DNA from 4 places in the Streptomyces sp. NPDC005070 genome. Region 4 is predicted to be linked to each of the others. Evidence: riboswitches for the same ligand, from Rfam matches in the RefSeq annotation. Region 4 holds a riboswitch; each other region holds the start of a gene.

Region 1 (3,228 bases), on a different contig from region 4:
CCAGTTGGAGCGCGAGTGGCTCGACCGGCTCGGTACCGTCGCCGGCCGCGCCGACGAATTGTGCCGGTACGCCGTCCTGTTCGGCGACCCGCAGCTCGCTCTGACCGCCGTACAGCGCGTCCTCGACGTCACGGCGGAGGAGGTCCAGGAGGCCGCCAAGGCCCGTCTGCGCCCCGACAACCGCGCGGTGCTCGTCTACGAACCGACCACAGCCGAAGCCGCCGACGCGGCCGGCTCCGCCGACGAGACCGACGAGGAGGCGGCGAAGTGACCGAGCTCGCCACCATGGACTTCCACCCACAGCCCCAGGCAGGACAGCCGAAGCCGTGGGCGTTCCCCGCCCCCGAGCGCGGCACCCTGGACAACGGTCTGACCGTGCTGCGCTGCCACCGCCCCGGTCAGCAGGTCGTCGCCGTCGAGGTGATCCTCGCCGCGCCGCTGGACGCCGAGCCGGCGGGCCTGGACGGCATCGCCACGATCATGGCGCGCGCCTTCTCCGAGGGCACCGACAAGCACTCTGCCGAGGACTTCGCCGCCGAACTGGAGCGTTGCGGCGCCACGCTCGACGCGCACGCCGACCACCCCGGCGTACGCCTGTCCCTCGAAGTGCCCGTCTCGCGCCTGGCCAAGGCCCTCGGCCTGCTCGCCGACGCCCTGCGGGCCCCCGCGTTCGCGGACAGCGAGGTCGAGCGGCTGGTGACCAACCGGCTGGACGAGATCCCGCACGAGACGGCCAACCCCGCCCGTCGTGCCGCCAAGGAGCTCTCCAAGGAACTGTTCCCGGCGAGCGCGCGCATGTCGCGCCCCCGCCAGGGCACCGAGGAGACGGTCCAGAACATCGACGCGTCGGGCGTTCGCGCCTTCTACGAGAAGCACGTACGCCCCGCCACGGCCACCGCGGTCGTCGTCGGTGACCTGACCGATGTCGATCTCGACGAACTGCTCGCCGACACGCTCGGCTCCTGGACCGGCTCCTCCGCCGAACCGCGTCTGGTGCCGCCGGTGAGCGCCGACGACACCGGCCGCGTGATCATCGTCGACCGCCCCGGAGCCGTCCAGACGCAGCTCCTCATCGGCCGTGTCGGTGCCGACCGGCACGACCGCGTGTGGCCCGCCCAGGTCCTCGGCACCTACTGCCTCGGCGGCACCCTCACCTCGCGCCTGGACCGCGTCCTGCGCGAGGAGAAGGGCTACACCTACGGCGTACGGGCGTTCGGGCAGGTCCTCCGCTCCGCGCCGGACGGCACGGGCGCCGCGATGCTCGCCATCAGCGGTTCTGTGGACACTCCCAACACCGGCCCGGCGCTCGACGACCTGTGGAAGGTGCTGCGCACCCTCGCGGCCGAAGGCCTGACCGACACCGAGCGCGATGTCGCCGTGCAGAACCTGGTGGGTGTCGCGCCCCTCAAGTTCGAGACGGCGGCGGCCGTCGCGAGCACGCTCGCGGACCAGGTCGAGCAGCACCTGCCGGACGACTACCAGGCGACGCTCTACCGGCAACTGGCGGCCACCGGCACCGTGGAGGCCACCGCGGCGGCCGTGAGCGCCTTCCCGACGGACCGTCTGGTGACCGTCCTGGTCGGCGACGCGGCACAGATCGCGGACCCGATGAGGGCCCTCGAAATCGGTGAAGTCACCGTGGTGGCAGCCGAGTAGAACCGTGCGACGGAAGAGGGCCCTGACGGCTGAAGAGCCGTCAGGGCCCTTCCCTTTCCGGACATCGGTCCCAAGATGTCCGTATTCGTACGGCGGTTGCCCTTCTGCCCTGTGGGATGCGTTACAAAAATCGTGATCCGTTTGTTGTTCGAAAGACACCGCGTTTAGCGTCGGTGCGGCTGTTCGTCACGCAGTGCGCCGCGCCCGCGGCACCGGACAGTCATCGCCGAGTCCCCGTGACGTGAGTCAGGGGAGCCGGGGACCCACGCAGTCCCTGGGGTGAATCGGACGCCCTCTTCGGAGGGAGCCCGTAGGAGACCTTCCTGCTCCGAACCCGTCAGCTAACCCGGTAGGCGAGAGGGAAGGAAAGGACCAGCCCCTACATGGCGTTCACCTGTGGCACCGGCAAGCATCGTCGTACGAGCAGCCGGGTGCACAGCACCACCACGACCGCCGTCGGGGTCGCGGCGCTCACCACCACCGGCGTGATCGGAACCCTGGCCGCCCCCGCGTTCGCCGCGGAAGCCTCCGTCGAGCAGACCGGGCTCACCCAGGCCGTCACCCTCAACGACACGGTCGCCGACCAGATCGACGCCCAGGCCTTCGCGCAGCAGCGCGCCGCCGACGAAGCCGCAGCGCGCAAGCAGGCCGAGCAGACCGCCCGCAAGCAGGCCGCCGAGCAGGCCTCGAAGCTCCGCGAGGCCAAGGAGCGCGCCGCCCGCGAGGCCGAGCGCAAGCGCCTGAACACGTTCGTCATGCCGATCACCGGTTCGTACGTCTCCACCGGCTACCAGGCCAGCAGCGCCCTCTGGTCCTCCGGCAGCCACACCGGCGTCGACTTCCACGCCTCCTCCGGCACCTCGGTCCACGCCGTCGGATCCGGCACGGTCGTCACGGCCGGCTGGGGCGGCGCCTACGGCAATCAAGTCGTGGTCAAGATGCACGACGGCACGTACACCATGTTCGGCCACCTGTCGTCCATCGGGGTGTCCGTGGGGCAGGCCGTCACTCCGGGGCAGCAGATCGGCCTCTCCGGGGACACCGGCAACACCACGGGACCGCACCTCCACTTCGAGGCGCGTACGACCGCGGAGTACGGCTCGGACATCGACCCGGTCGCCTACCTGCGCTCGCACGGCGTCAACGTCTGACGACCGCTTCGCGGCTTCCCACCGCTTTTGATGCCCCGGCTCACCGAGTCGGGGCATCGTCGTTTCCGGACGCCGTCTGTCCAAAAAATATCCATGGATTCAGGCCCGCCATCGGAAATTCAGGCTTCCTGCAATAGAGTCACTGAACAAGCGTCAATCGACGGCGTTTCACGGGGATTAAAGCGGAGGTCGGTCATGCGTATTCCGGCACACTCGGTGTGCACGGCGATCCGTGACGACATCGTCGCGGGTGTCTACGAGCGCGGCGGCCGGCTCACCGAGGAACTGCTCGCACGCCGCTACGGCGTCTCGCGCGTCCCCGTGCGCGAGGCGCTGCGCACGCTGGAGGCGGAGGGCTTCGTGGTCACCCGCCGGCACGCGGGCGCCTGCGTCGCGGAGCCCAGCGAGCTGGAGGCCGCGG
Region 2 (3,228 bases), on a different contig from region 4:
TCTCCTCTTCGTACACACCCTGCTGCAGAGCCCCGTCGCCGCGCTGTGCCTCGGCCCGGCGACCGGCCACCCCACCCCGGGAGAGACATCATGACCGAACCCACAGAACCCCGCCGGTCCATGGAGGACAAGTTCCCGCGCGCCCTCTGGGTGCGGCTGATCATCTACGTCGCCGTCGGCCACCTGTTCGCGGCCTTCATCTACCTGCTCTTCACGCTGGGCGCGCAGAACCAGTAGGGCCCCGGCCGGGGAGGGCGGCTCCGGCTCAGTCCAGGAGCCGCGCGCGCAGGCGCTCCCGGAGCTCCGGCGTGAGCCCCAGCCCCTGTTCCAGATAGGCCTCGACGCTGCCCCACTTCTCCTCGATCGTCTCGAAGGCGGCTGTCAGGTACTCGGCGCGCGCGTCGAACAGCGGGCTGAGCAGTTCCATGACCTCGGGGGAGTAGGCGCCGGCCGAGGAGCCGTTGCGGTGGACCTTGTAACGGCGGTGCGCGGCGTTCGACTCCAGGTAGTCGGTCACGATCGCCTCGCGCTCGACGCCGAGGGCCAGCAGGGTGACAGCGATGGACAGCCCGGCGCGGTCCTTGCCCGCCGCGCAGTGCATCAGCGCGGGCACGCTGTCGTCGGCCAGGGCGTGCAGCACCTGGGCGTGCTCGGCCGTGCGCTCGCTGATGATGGTGCGGTACGAGTTGATCATCCGGTTCGCGGCCTTGCCGTCGCCGAGGAGCCCGCGAAGCTGGTCGATGTCGCCGTCGCGGACCATCTTCCAGAACTCGCTGCCGTCCGCCGGGTCGCTCAGCGGGAGGTTCACGTTCAGTACGCCCGGCAGCTCGACGTCCGGGCCCTCCAGCTTCTGGTCCGCGGCGTTGCGGAAGTCGAAGATCGTGTGGAGACCCAGGGAGGCGAGGAACGCGGCGTCCTCCTCCGTGGCGTGCGCGAGGTGGCCGCTGCGGAACAGCCGCCCGTAGCGCACGCGCCGGCCGTCCGCGGCGGGCAGTCCGCCCACGTCGCGGAAGTTCCGCACTCCGCCGAGCTCGGGCTCGGTCGACGGGACCTGCTGCGTCACGGGGGCTCCTCCCATTCGGCCGCCGGCGTCACCGGGCTGGACTCGGCGCCGCTCGTCGGCAGTTGTACCGGCTTGCGCTGTCGACGATACGACATAGGTTCCTCGGGCAATGAGTTGTCCACAGGCGGCCTTCTCCCGTACTGAAAGCCCTGGAAGCGGCGCTCCACAGTCGCTGGATCGAACGCCAGTTCGATGCGCGTGCGGGGCCGGCCGTCGGGTCGGTCACGTCCTTCGCGCCGCGCGGGACTCGCGGGGCAATTGAGGTGAAATGCGGCATTGCGAGTGTGCCGTTTTGTGCGCCGCCTCGCATAGAGGTCCGGATGTACTGGATATCCGTCGACGTCGCATCTGACCGTTCTGTCCGAATAAGCGCCTTCGTTACAACTGGCCCTGGAATAGGGCGCCCTGGGGCGAGTCGCGTGAGGAGCGTCATATTCGTGACGATGCGTTGCCGTCCTCATTTCTCAACCCGCGAGGTTTTACGGGTGGGTTGAGAGGTCCGGAAGATCGTCACTCCACGGAGGGTGACGGCGATTTCCGCATGGATCAAGAAAGACGAGCGCACAGAAACCGCCCATAGTTGTCGACGCGCTCTCATCTCGCTTACGTTCTGCCTCAATCCGGACGGACGCCCAATCCTGCCGCCGCCCGGAATCCGCACACTCACCCGTACACGGCAGGAGCGGGGGACCCACAGGTTCCGTGCCTGGTCCGGTCTCCGGAACAGGCTAGGGGTACAGCCGCACAGCAGCGGCCGGGCATCTCCAGCCCGCACCCGACAGCTCACCCCGCAGGCGCCGGAGAGGAATTCGTCATGCCCGCGAAGGGTAAGCACCGCCGTCCCAAGTCCCTCCGTTTCACCCGCTCGATAGCCGTGGCCGGAACCGGTGGCGCCGCACTCGCGCTGCCCCTGATGGGAGCCACGGGCGCCCAGGCCGCGACCCCGGCCACCCCTGTCGCGCAGCATGTCGAGAAGGCCGCGACCGCCGCCCCCGCCGAGAAGTCCGCCAAGTCCGCCACGGTCAAGACGTACGCGGTGAAGCGCGGCGACTACCTCTCGAAGATCGCCGACGAGCAGAACGTCGGCGGCGGCTGGAAGAAGATCTACGCGGACAACCGCTCCGCGATCGGCAGCGACCCGTCGCTGATCCACCCCGGTCTGAAGCTGTCGCTCGGCAAGAAGGCCGCCTCCGCCGCCCACTCGGCGACGCAGTCGGCCACGCGGACGGCCACCGCGGCGAAGTCCGCGCAGGCGACCCCGGCCGCCGACACGGCCCCGTCCGCCACGGCTTCCACCAACAGCTCCTCCGGCTACACCCTGCCGGTCGACAGCAGCAGCATCGGCACCGGTTACAAGGTGGCGGGCAGCATGTGGTCCAGCGGCTACCACACGGGCGTGGACTTCGTGGTCCCGACCGGCACCACGCTCAAGTCCATCGCGGCGGGCACCGTCGTCTCCGCGGGCTGGGGCGGCGCCTACGGCAACCAGGTCGTCATCCAGCACGCCGACGGCAAGTACTCCCAGTACGCCCACATGTCGTCGCTGTCCGTCTCGGCCGGGCAGACCGTGACCGAGGGGCAGCAGATAGGCCTCTCCGGCGCGACCGGCAACGTGACCGGACCGCACCTGCACTTCGAGATCCGCACCACGCCGGACTACGGCTCCGACATCGACCCGGTCGCGTACCTGCGCTCGCACGGTGTCGCCGTGGGCTGACGCCCCTCCTCCTCCTGCTCCTGACGGTCAGGAAGATCTCCGAAGGCCGGACCCCATGATCCCCTGGGTCCGGCCTTCGGTGTTCCCGTGACGCGACCTCGGGGCGATCGCTGCCTCAACATCCTTGACGCGGGCCTTATTCCAGAGTTGACCAATGCTTGGCGAGTGGCTTATCTCACCGCCCGTCAACCCCTCCCTACGGTCGCGTAGCTCACATCAAAAGGTGAATCATGCTTGATGTGGCAGACGATTCGAAGAGTGACAACAGATCAGTGATCGGGTCGTACGTGGCGGTGGGGGACAGCTTCACCGAGGGCGTCGGCGACCCTGGGCCCGATGGAGCCTTCGTCGGCTGGGCCGACCGGTTCGCGGTACTTCTCGCGGACCGCAGGCCCGAAGGCGATTTCGACTACACCAATCTCGCCGTGCGCGGCAAACTGCTCGACCA
Region 3 (3,228 bases), on a different contig from region 4:
ACTGCCGCCAGGCGTCGCCGGCCGGCGGGGGCGCCGGCTGGTTCTCGGGGGGCATCGGGGCCGACTGATAAGCGGCCGGACGCGGCGCGGCCTCGTACGCGGGCGGCTGCGGCAACGGCTCGCTCATCGGGGCCGGCGGATAGGCGGCCGCGCGCGGCGCGGCCTCGTACGCCGGAGGCTGGGGAACCGGCTCGCTCATCGGGGGCATCGGGGCCGGCTGGTACCCGCTGGGACGCGTCGGCTTCTCGTACGCGAGGGGCAGGAGCACCGACGTGTACTCGGGGGCCGGTGCGGGCGCTTCGTACCCGCGGGGCAGGATGACCGCCTGGGGCTGGGCGGCCGGGGGCGCCGACTCGTACACCTGGGGCATGGAGCCCGTGTCGAAGACCCCGGGCGCCGCCTCGTACGGGGTCGGCTGGGGCGCCGCCTGGTACGCGGGCGCCTGAGCGACCGACGGGAAGGTGCCCGTCTGAGCGGCGGACGGGAACGCGGCGGTCTGCGGAGCCGCCGGAAACGCGGTGGGCTGAGCGACCGACGGGAAGGTACCGGTCTGGCCGACCGACGGGAACGAGCCCGTCTGCCCGACCGTCGGGAACGAACCGGTCTGCCCGACCGTCGGGAACGAACCCGTCTGACCGACCATCGGGAACGAACCGGTCTGACCGACCGACGGGAACGAACCGGTCTGCGGGGCCGCCGGGCGGTACTCGATGGCCGGCACCTGTGCCACGGGCATGCCCTGCCGTGCCATGTGGCGCGCCATCAGCTCCCGCGCGACGGCGAACTTGCGCCGGGCGCTCTGCTTCTTGACGTGCGGCGAGGACTGCTGCGACGCCGCGGCCGGAGCGGCCCCCGCGCGGAGCCCCGCACGGACCGCCATCTCGGATCCCGGTGCCGCCTGTGCGCCGACCGGGGGCGCGGCCGCCGGACCGGCGGTCAGCTCCAACGCGGGGCGCGCGCCCGGCTCCGAAGCCGGACCTGCGGTCAGCTCTCGCATCGGGGCAGCCGTCAACTCGGCGACCGGCCGCACGATCTGTTCCAGCTCGTAGATCGTCGGAAGGTCCGACGAGGACCCCCTGGGCGCCTTCGCGGCCTCCTTCGGACGAGCACCTCCGCTGCCACGCTCCTGCTGCCTGTCCACCGGGAGTGCGGCCGGAGCCGAGGGTCCGAACCGGGAGCGCGCCCCGTCGAACCACTGCCGCATCAGGTCCTCCTGGGCGGCGTCGGAAACCCCGCTCCCCTGACTGGCGCCCCGTCGGCCCGGCCTGCGGCTGGAGTTCGCCAGGGCGCGGGTCCCGTTGAAGTTTCCGGTGGCGAGCTCCGCCTGGTCGTAGAGGGACGAGAGTCGTCGGGCGACTTCTTCGCCGCTGGGCGGGGTGCGTTCCGGCGCCATGGAGTGGTGCTCCTTCCGTCGTCCGCCTACCGGGTTAGCTGTCGGGTTCGGGCGGACGATTCCGGAAGGTATGCCCTACGGTCCCTGCCCCGAAAGGCAGTTGGCCGATTCACCCCAGGTTCGGTGGGTCCCCGGCTCCCGCTGCCACGAGGACAGGCAGGACTCGGCGGAGGCCGCACCGCCCGGCGAACTTCGCCGGAGGGAGTCGGGCGGCCTGGTCGCCAACTTAGCGATGGTGTGCACCCGATGTGAAGATCCACGTCCCAGATGTCCGATACATTTTCGTGACCTTCATCGCACCATCCCGCAGCGCGACCGTGAGGACACGGGCCGTACGCGAAAAGGTGGCTGAGCACGGCCGTTGGGACGATCGAGGCCGGCGCCCGGTCCCGAGCCGCGGGTCACACGTCGAGCCAACTCGAATGTGTCGAAAGTGTGCACGCAACGGGCGTTCCCTGGCACGTCGCTCGACATCGACGGCACCCTTCCGTCACACCTTGACCGGTTCTGGCCGAGCTGGCCGGATCACCGCTGCGACCATCTGCCGGCCGTACCGTCGAAGCACGTCAGACCACGAGAGCGAGTCGAGGATCCCCACGTGCACGAAGCGCCGATCTATGCCCAACTGATCTCCGAACGCGGTGACATACCGACGCTCGTGCGAAGCGAAGCACGTCGGCTGCAACGCGACTTCGAGTGGATCCTGAGCTGGGATCCGTCGACGGGCGCCCCGCTTCCCTCGTCCGCCGCACGGCCGGCGTCCGGTAGGCGCCGCGCCTTCTCCCCCACCCCCGACCCCGACGACCGGCTCGACACACCGGGCTCCTGACGGCCGCGGCCCCAGGACGTCCCGCACGCCCTACAGAACGCCGGGCTCTCCGCCCGGCCGTTCGGCGGGGAGCGGGTCGAGGCCACCGCCGATCCTGGTCACCAGTTCGGCGACCGTCGTACTCGTGGCCCGATGCCAGGTCCGCGCGCGGCGCAGCATCGCGTGGTCCCCGCCCTCGACCCGCACGGCGCTCGCGGAGGAACCCGCCTCCGCGGCCCGACGGACGAGGGCGAACGACTCCACGGGGTCGGTGACCCGGTCCCGGTCCCCGTGCAGCACGATCACGCGTTTGTCCCGGAGGTGGGCCACCGGCTCACCCTCGGGGCACCAAGGCGCCAGTGCCACCACGGCCCGGACCTGTGGGGCGGCCGCGGCCCGCAGCGCGGCGCGCCCGCCCATCGAGTGGCCCACGAGCACGACCGGCACCTCCCCCACCAGAGCGGCGAGTTCGTCCAGTGCCAGCAGAACGTCGGCGACGGGGTCGGCGTCCACGCCGTTCCATCCCCGGTGGCGGTAGCGCACCTGACCGACGAACGTGTCCTCGTCCGGCAGGGCCCGTGTCACGGAGCGCACGAACGGCCGCATCCGGGCACGTGCCAGGTTCCACGGCCGCAACGGGGCCTTGCTGTCGGCGGTGCCGCCATGAAGGACGAGTACGGCCGCACGCGCCGGTTCCCCGTCCGGACGAGGAACGCGGCGGGGCCGCAGCGCCACGGAGGCGCCGGTCTCCCCGGACCGGGACACATCGTCGGCGGACATCCGCACAGAACCTCGCATGACACCCCTCCACCTACCGGCGCTTAGTCCACGCCTCGCACTGGACCGTGAGGAGGGATCGTCTCACCGGGCACGGACCCGCCCCAATCTCACTCCGTAGGTCACTCCGTGGGCTTGGGCCGCGCGCGGTACCCATTGCGCCATTCCTGGTAGAAACGCCAGAGACGGGCCGCCTGCGGGCAGCGTCCCGACTCCCGTTGACACGTGCGGCAGTTGCCGACGTGACTGA
Region 4 (3,228 bases):
TAACCGGCCTCCTTGACGGCCTCGAGGATGAGGTCGAGGGCGGCGCGGTTGGACTCGAGGTTCGGGGCGAAGCCGCCCTCGTCGCCGAGGCCGGTGGACAGGCCCTTGGTCTTCAGCACCTTCTTGAGGGTGTGGTAGACCTCGGCGCCCCAGCGCAGGGCCTCGGAGAAGGACTCCGCGCCGATCGGGGCGATCATGAACTCCTGGATGTCCACGTTGGAGTCGGCGTGCGAGCCGCCGTTCAGGATGTTCATCATCGGAACGGGCAGCAGGTGCGCGTTCGGTCCGCCCAGGTAACGGAAGAGCGGCAGGTCGGACGCCTCGGAGGCGGCGTGCGCGACGGCGAGCGAGACGCCGAGGATGGCGTTGGCGCCGAGCGAGCCCTTGTTGTCGGTGGCGTCCAGGTCGAACATCGCCTGGTCGATCAGGCGCTGCTCGGTGGCGTCGTAGCCGACGAGCTCCGGGCCGATCTGCTCGATGACGGCGAGGACGGCCTTCTCGACACCCTTGCCCTGGTAGCGGTTCGGGTCACCGTCGCGAAGCTCGATGGCCTCGAACGCTCCGGTGGAGGCGCCGGACGGAACGGCGGCACGACCCGTGCTGCCGTCGTCGAGGCCGACCTCGACCTCGACCGTGGGGTTGCCTCGGGAGTCCAGGATTTCCCGGGCTACGACGACGTCGATGGACGGCACGAGCATCTCCTTATGGGATGTGACGCGGGTACGCGGGGCTCGGCAGCCCCGCGGGATGAGCCTAACCGGCTCAGGGGGATCGGCCAGCGATCGACCACCCCTTGAGCGGACTGAGCCTACATATTGTTCCTGAACGGAACAAAAAAAGGAATAAAAAACCCCGCTCCGACACGTGCGGGGGAACACGTGCCGGAGCGGGGAACCCGTGGGGACGGGGGACCTCGGCGGGTCTCCGGTGCGTGCGGAGATCCCACGAGGGGGCATTGCCTGGGGCGTCGCGGCGCGGTGCCGGAATCACGGCCGCCCTCCGCCGAAAGCGGCCGGGTCAACCGGCGTGCCGCGCTGCTCAGCGCAGGTGGAGCTGCTGGCCCGGGTAGATGAAGTCGGCGTCGGCGACGATGCCCTTGTTCAGCTTGAACAGCTTCTGCCAGCCGCCCTTGACGTGCTTCTTCTCGGCGATCGAGCTGAGGGTGTCACCCTTGACGACCTTGTACTCGCCGTCGCCCTTCTTGACCTTCTTGCCGGCCGGGGTGGTGACGGTCTTCTGTGCGGCGGGGCGCTCCGCGGAACGGGAGGCGGGCTGCTCCGTCGTACGGGTGGCCGGGGCGCTCTGCTGCGAGGCGCTCGACGAGGAGGGCGCCGACGGGGCCGCCGGGGCCGAGCCGCCGTCGTTCGGGGTGCTCGACAGGCCGGTGCCGCAGGTCGGCCAGGCGCCCTTGCCCTGAGCGGCGAGGACCTTCTCGCCGATGGCGATCTGCTGCGCCTTCGAGGCCTGGTCGGCGGTCGAGGCGTAGGCGGTGCCGCCGTACGCGGCCCAGGTGGAGGACGAGAACTGGAGGCCGCCGTAGTAGCCGTTGCCGGTGTTGATGGACCAGTTGCCGCCGGACTCGCACTGGGCGACGGTGTCCCACTCGGAGGTGGTGGCGGCGGAGGCGTTGCCGGCCGCCATCAGCGGGGCGGCGATGGCGACGCCGGTGACACCGGCGAGCGTGGCGACACGGGTGGCCTTGTTCGGGCGGCGGTGCTTGCCCTTGCCGGAGAACAGCATGGAGAGATCCCCTCACCGACGCCTGCGAGGTGAGCTGTCGGGTTCGGGCCGAATGAGTTGCCCGGCCGCATGCCCTCGGCCCTGTCTCCAGGACGTCCGGCACGCGGCTTCACCCCAAGCCGTTCCCGGGTGTCTCTCGACTCCCGGACCCGGCGCTTACCTTGGGTCCCCCGCTCCTGCCTACGGCGCATGACGCGACGACTGTTCCCGTACGGCCGTTGGCAGGATTCGGCGTTGCGACCGTCGGAGCCCGCTGTGGCGAGCGGTCACGACCGTAAGCAGTCGATTGGCGGAATTTCAAAGACGATCAGGGCTTCTGAGACCCATCTCTCACTTGCGCCAAATAGGACATTCCACGGCGAACCGTGACGCGAACTCCCCCTACTTCTGCACCGTTTCGGCCGTGTCCGCGACGCTCTGACCAGGAATGACGAGGCCGGGATCGCTGTCGGCCGCCCCCGTGTCCACCTGGGGCAGATCGCCCCATCCGCCTTCGAGGCCAAGGGCGTCGGAAATGCTCCAGAGGTTCCCGATGACCTCTGCGACGTACTCGGTGTCGGCGGCGTCGGTCTCGGAGCTCGCGGCATGACGCCCCGCGGAGCCGTCGGTCCGGCTGTCGGCCGTGCTCTCCGCCGCGTCCCCGCCGCGGTGTCGCCCGGTGCCGGAACTCGACGAGGTGGAGGGGGTCGAAGAGGCTTCCTTCTGTCCCGACTTGGGCGATTCATCACCCTTGCCGGTCGCGGCGGCCGCGCTGTCGGAGCTCTGCGAGGCGCTGGGCGTGGCGGTGCTGCCGGCCGCGTCGGAGGACTCGCTCGAACCGGACGAATCGCTCGAAGGGGACGAGCTGGGCGAAGTTGCCAGACCGGACGAAATGTACGAACCGGAGTCGTTGCCGGTGCTCGACGAGTCGCCGGCCACGCCCGTGTCGACGCTGACCCCGGCGGAGCTCTTGCTGAGACCCGAGAGCGGCCCGCACGTCGGCCAGGCCGCGAGGCCCGTGTCGGCGAGCACCTTCTCGGCGACGGCTATCTGCTGCGAGCGGCTGGCCTGGTCGGCCGTCGGGGCGTACTCGAGGCCGCCGTGCGCCTCCCAGTTGTCCTGGTCGAGCTGGAGGCCGCCGTAGTACCCGTTTCCTTCGTTGGCGCTCCACGCGCCACCGCTCTCGCACTGTGCCACCCGGTCCCAGGTGGTCCCGTCGGCCGCGTTCGCGCTCGCCGCGGCGAGCAACGGGATGACGATCGCCGATCCCGTCACCCCTGCGGCGACGATGAGAGCCGGGGCCTGGCGAGGGCGACGGTGACGGCCGTTCCCGGAGAGCATGCGAGAGCCTTTCGAGCGACAGCGGGGAGCACAGCGACTCCTGCTAAGTGAGTGGCGCAGGTGCCGCGTTGATGGGTGAAGGTAGTCGCACTCGAACGCTGGTTACAAGTCGGTGCAGTACTGATCACGCGAAGATCACAAAGTTGACGGAGTGTCATCTTCCGGTGG

The links. Region 4 has a riboswitch for cyclic di-AMP ahead of ACWEBX_RS22265 (transglycosylase family protein). Riboswitches for the same ligand answer to the same signal wherever they lie in the genome.
Region 1: it holds a riboswitch for cyclic di-AMP, as region 4 does, so the genes downstream of both, ACWEBX_RS03715 (M23 family metallopeptidase) here and ACWEBX_RS22265 (transglycosylase family protein) in region 4, are expected to answer to the same signal.
Region 2: it holds a riboswitch for cyclic di-AMP, as region 4 does, so the genes downstream of both, ACWEBX_RS23965 (M23 family metallopeptidase) here and ACWEBX_RS22265 (transglycosylase family protein) in region 4, are expected to answer to the same signal.
Region 3: it holds a riboswitch for cyclic di-AMP, as region 4 does, so the genes downstream of both, ACWEBX_RS05375 (NlpC/P60 family protein) here and ACWEBX_RS22265 (transglycosylase family protein) in region 4, are expected to answer to the same signal.

Annotation. Positions count from the first base shown of each region.
Region 1 covers NZ_JBSFZS010000006.1:8,950-12,177, reverse strand. Annotated here, with positions in the region: gene ACWEBX_RS03725 (M16 family metallopeptidase) at 1-271, shown strand, start outside; gene ACWEBX_RS03720 (M16 family metallopeptidase) at 268-1,656, shown strand; cyclic di-AMP (ydaO/yuaA leader) riboswitch at 1,871-2,027, shown strand; gene ACWEBX_RS03715 (M23 family metallopeptidase) at 2,040-2,807, shown strand; gene ACWEBX_RS03710 (GntR family transcriptional regulator) at 3,003-3,228, shown strand, end outside.
Region 2 covers NZ_JBSFZS010000074.1:11,739-14,966, reverse strand. Annotated here, with positions in the region: gene ACWEBX_RS23980 (helix-turn-helix domain-containing protein) at 1-94, shown strand, start outside; gene ACWEBX_RS23975 (DUF6126 family protein) at 121-237, shown strand; gene ACWEBX_RS23970 (tyrosine-protein phosphatase) at 266-1,063, opposite strand; cyclic di-AMP (ydaO/yuaA leader) riboswitch at 1,718-1,873, shown strand; gene ACWEBX_RS23965 (M23 family metallopeptidase) at 1,878-2,780, shown strand; gene ACWEBX_RS23960 (SGNH/GDSL hydrolase family protein) at 3,053-3,228, shown strand, end outside.
Region 3 covers NZ_JBSFZS010000009.1:58,579-61,806, forward strand. Annotated here, with positions in the region: gene ACWEBX_RS05375 (NlpC/P60 family protein) at 1-1,393, opposite strand, end outside; cyclic di-AMP (ydaO/yuaA leader) riboswitch at 1,401-1,572, opposite strand; gene ACWEBX_RS05380 (hypothetical protein) at 1,992-2,222, shown strand; gene ACWEBX_RS05385 (alpha/beta fold hydrolase) at 2,253-2,999, opposite strand.
Region 4 covers NZ_JBSFZS010000065.1:30,319-33,546, reverse strand. Annotated here, with positions in the region: gene eno (phosphopyruvate hydratase) at 1-698, opposite strand, end outside; gene ACWEBX_RS22265 (transglycosylase family protein) at 1,039-1,740, opposite strand; cyclic di-AMP (ydaO/yuaA leader) riboswitch at 1,745-1,938, opposite strand; gene ACWEBX_RS22260 (transglycosylase family protein) at 2,122-3,060, opposite strand.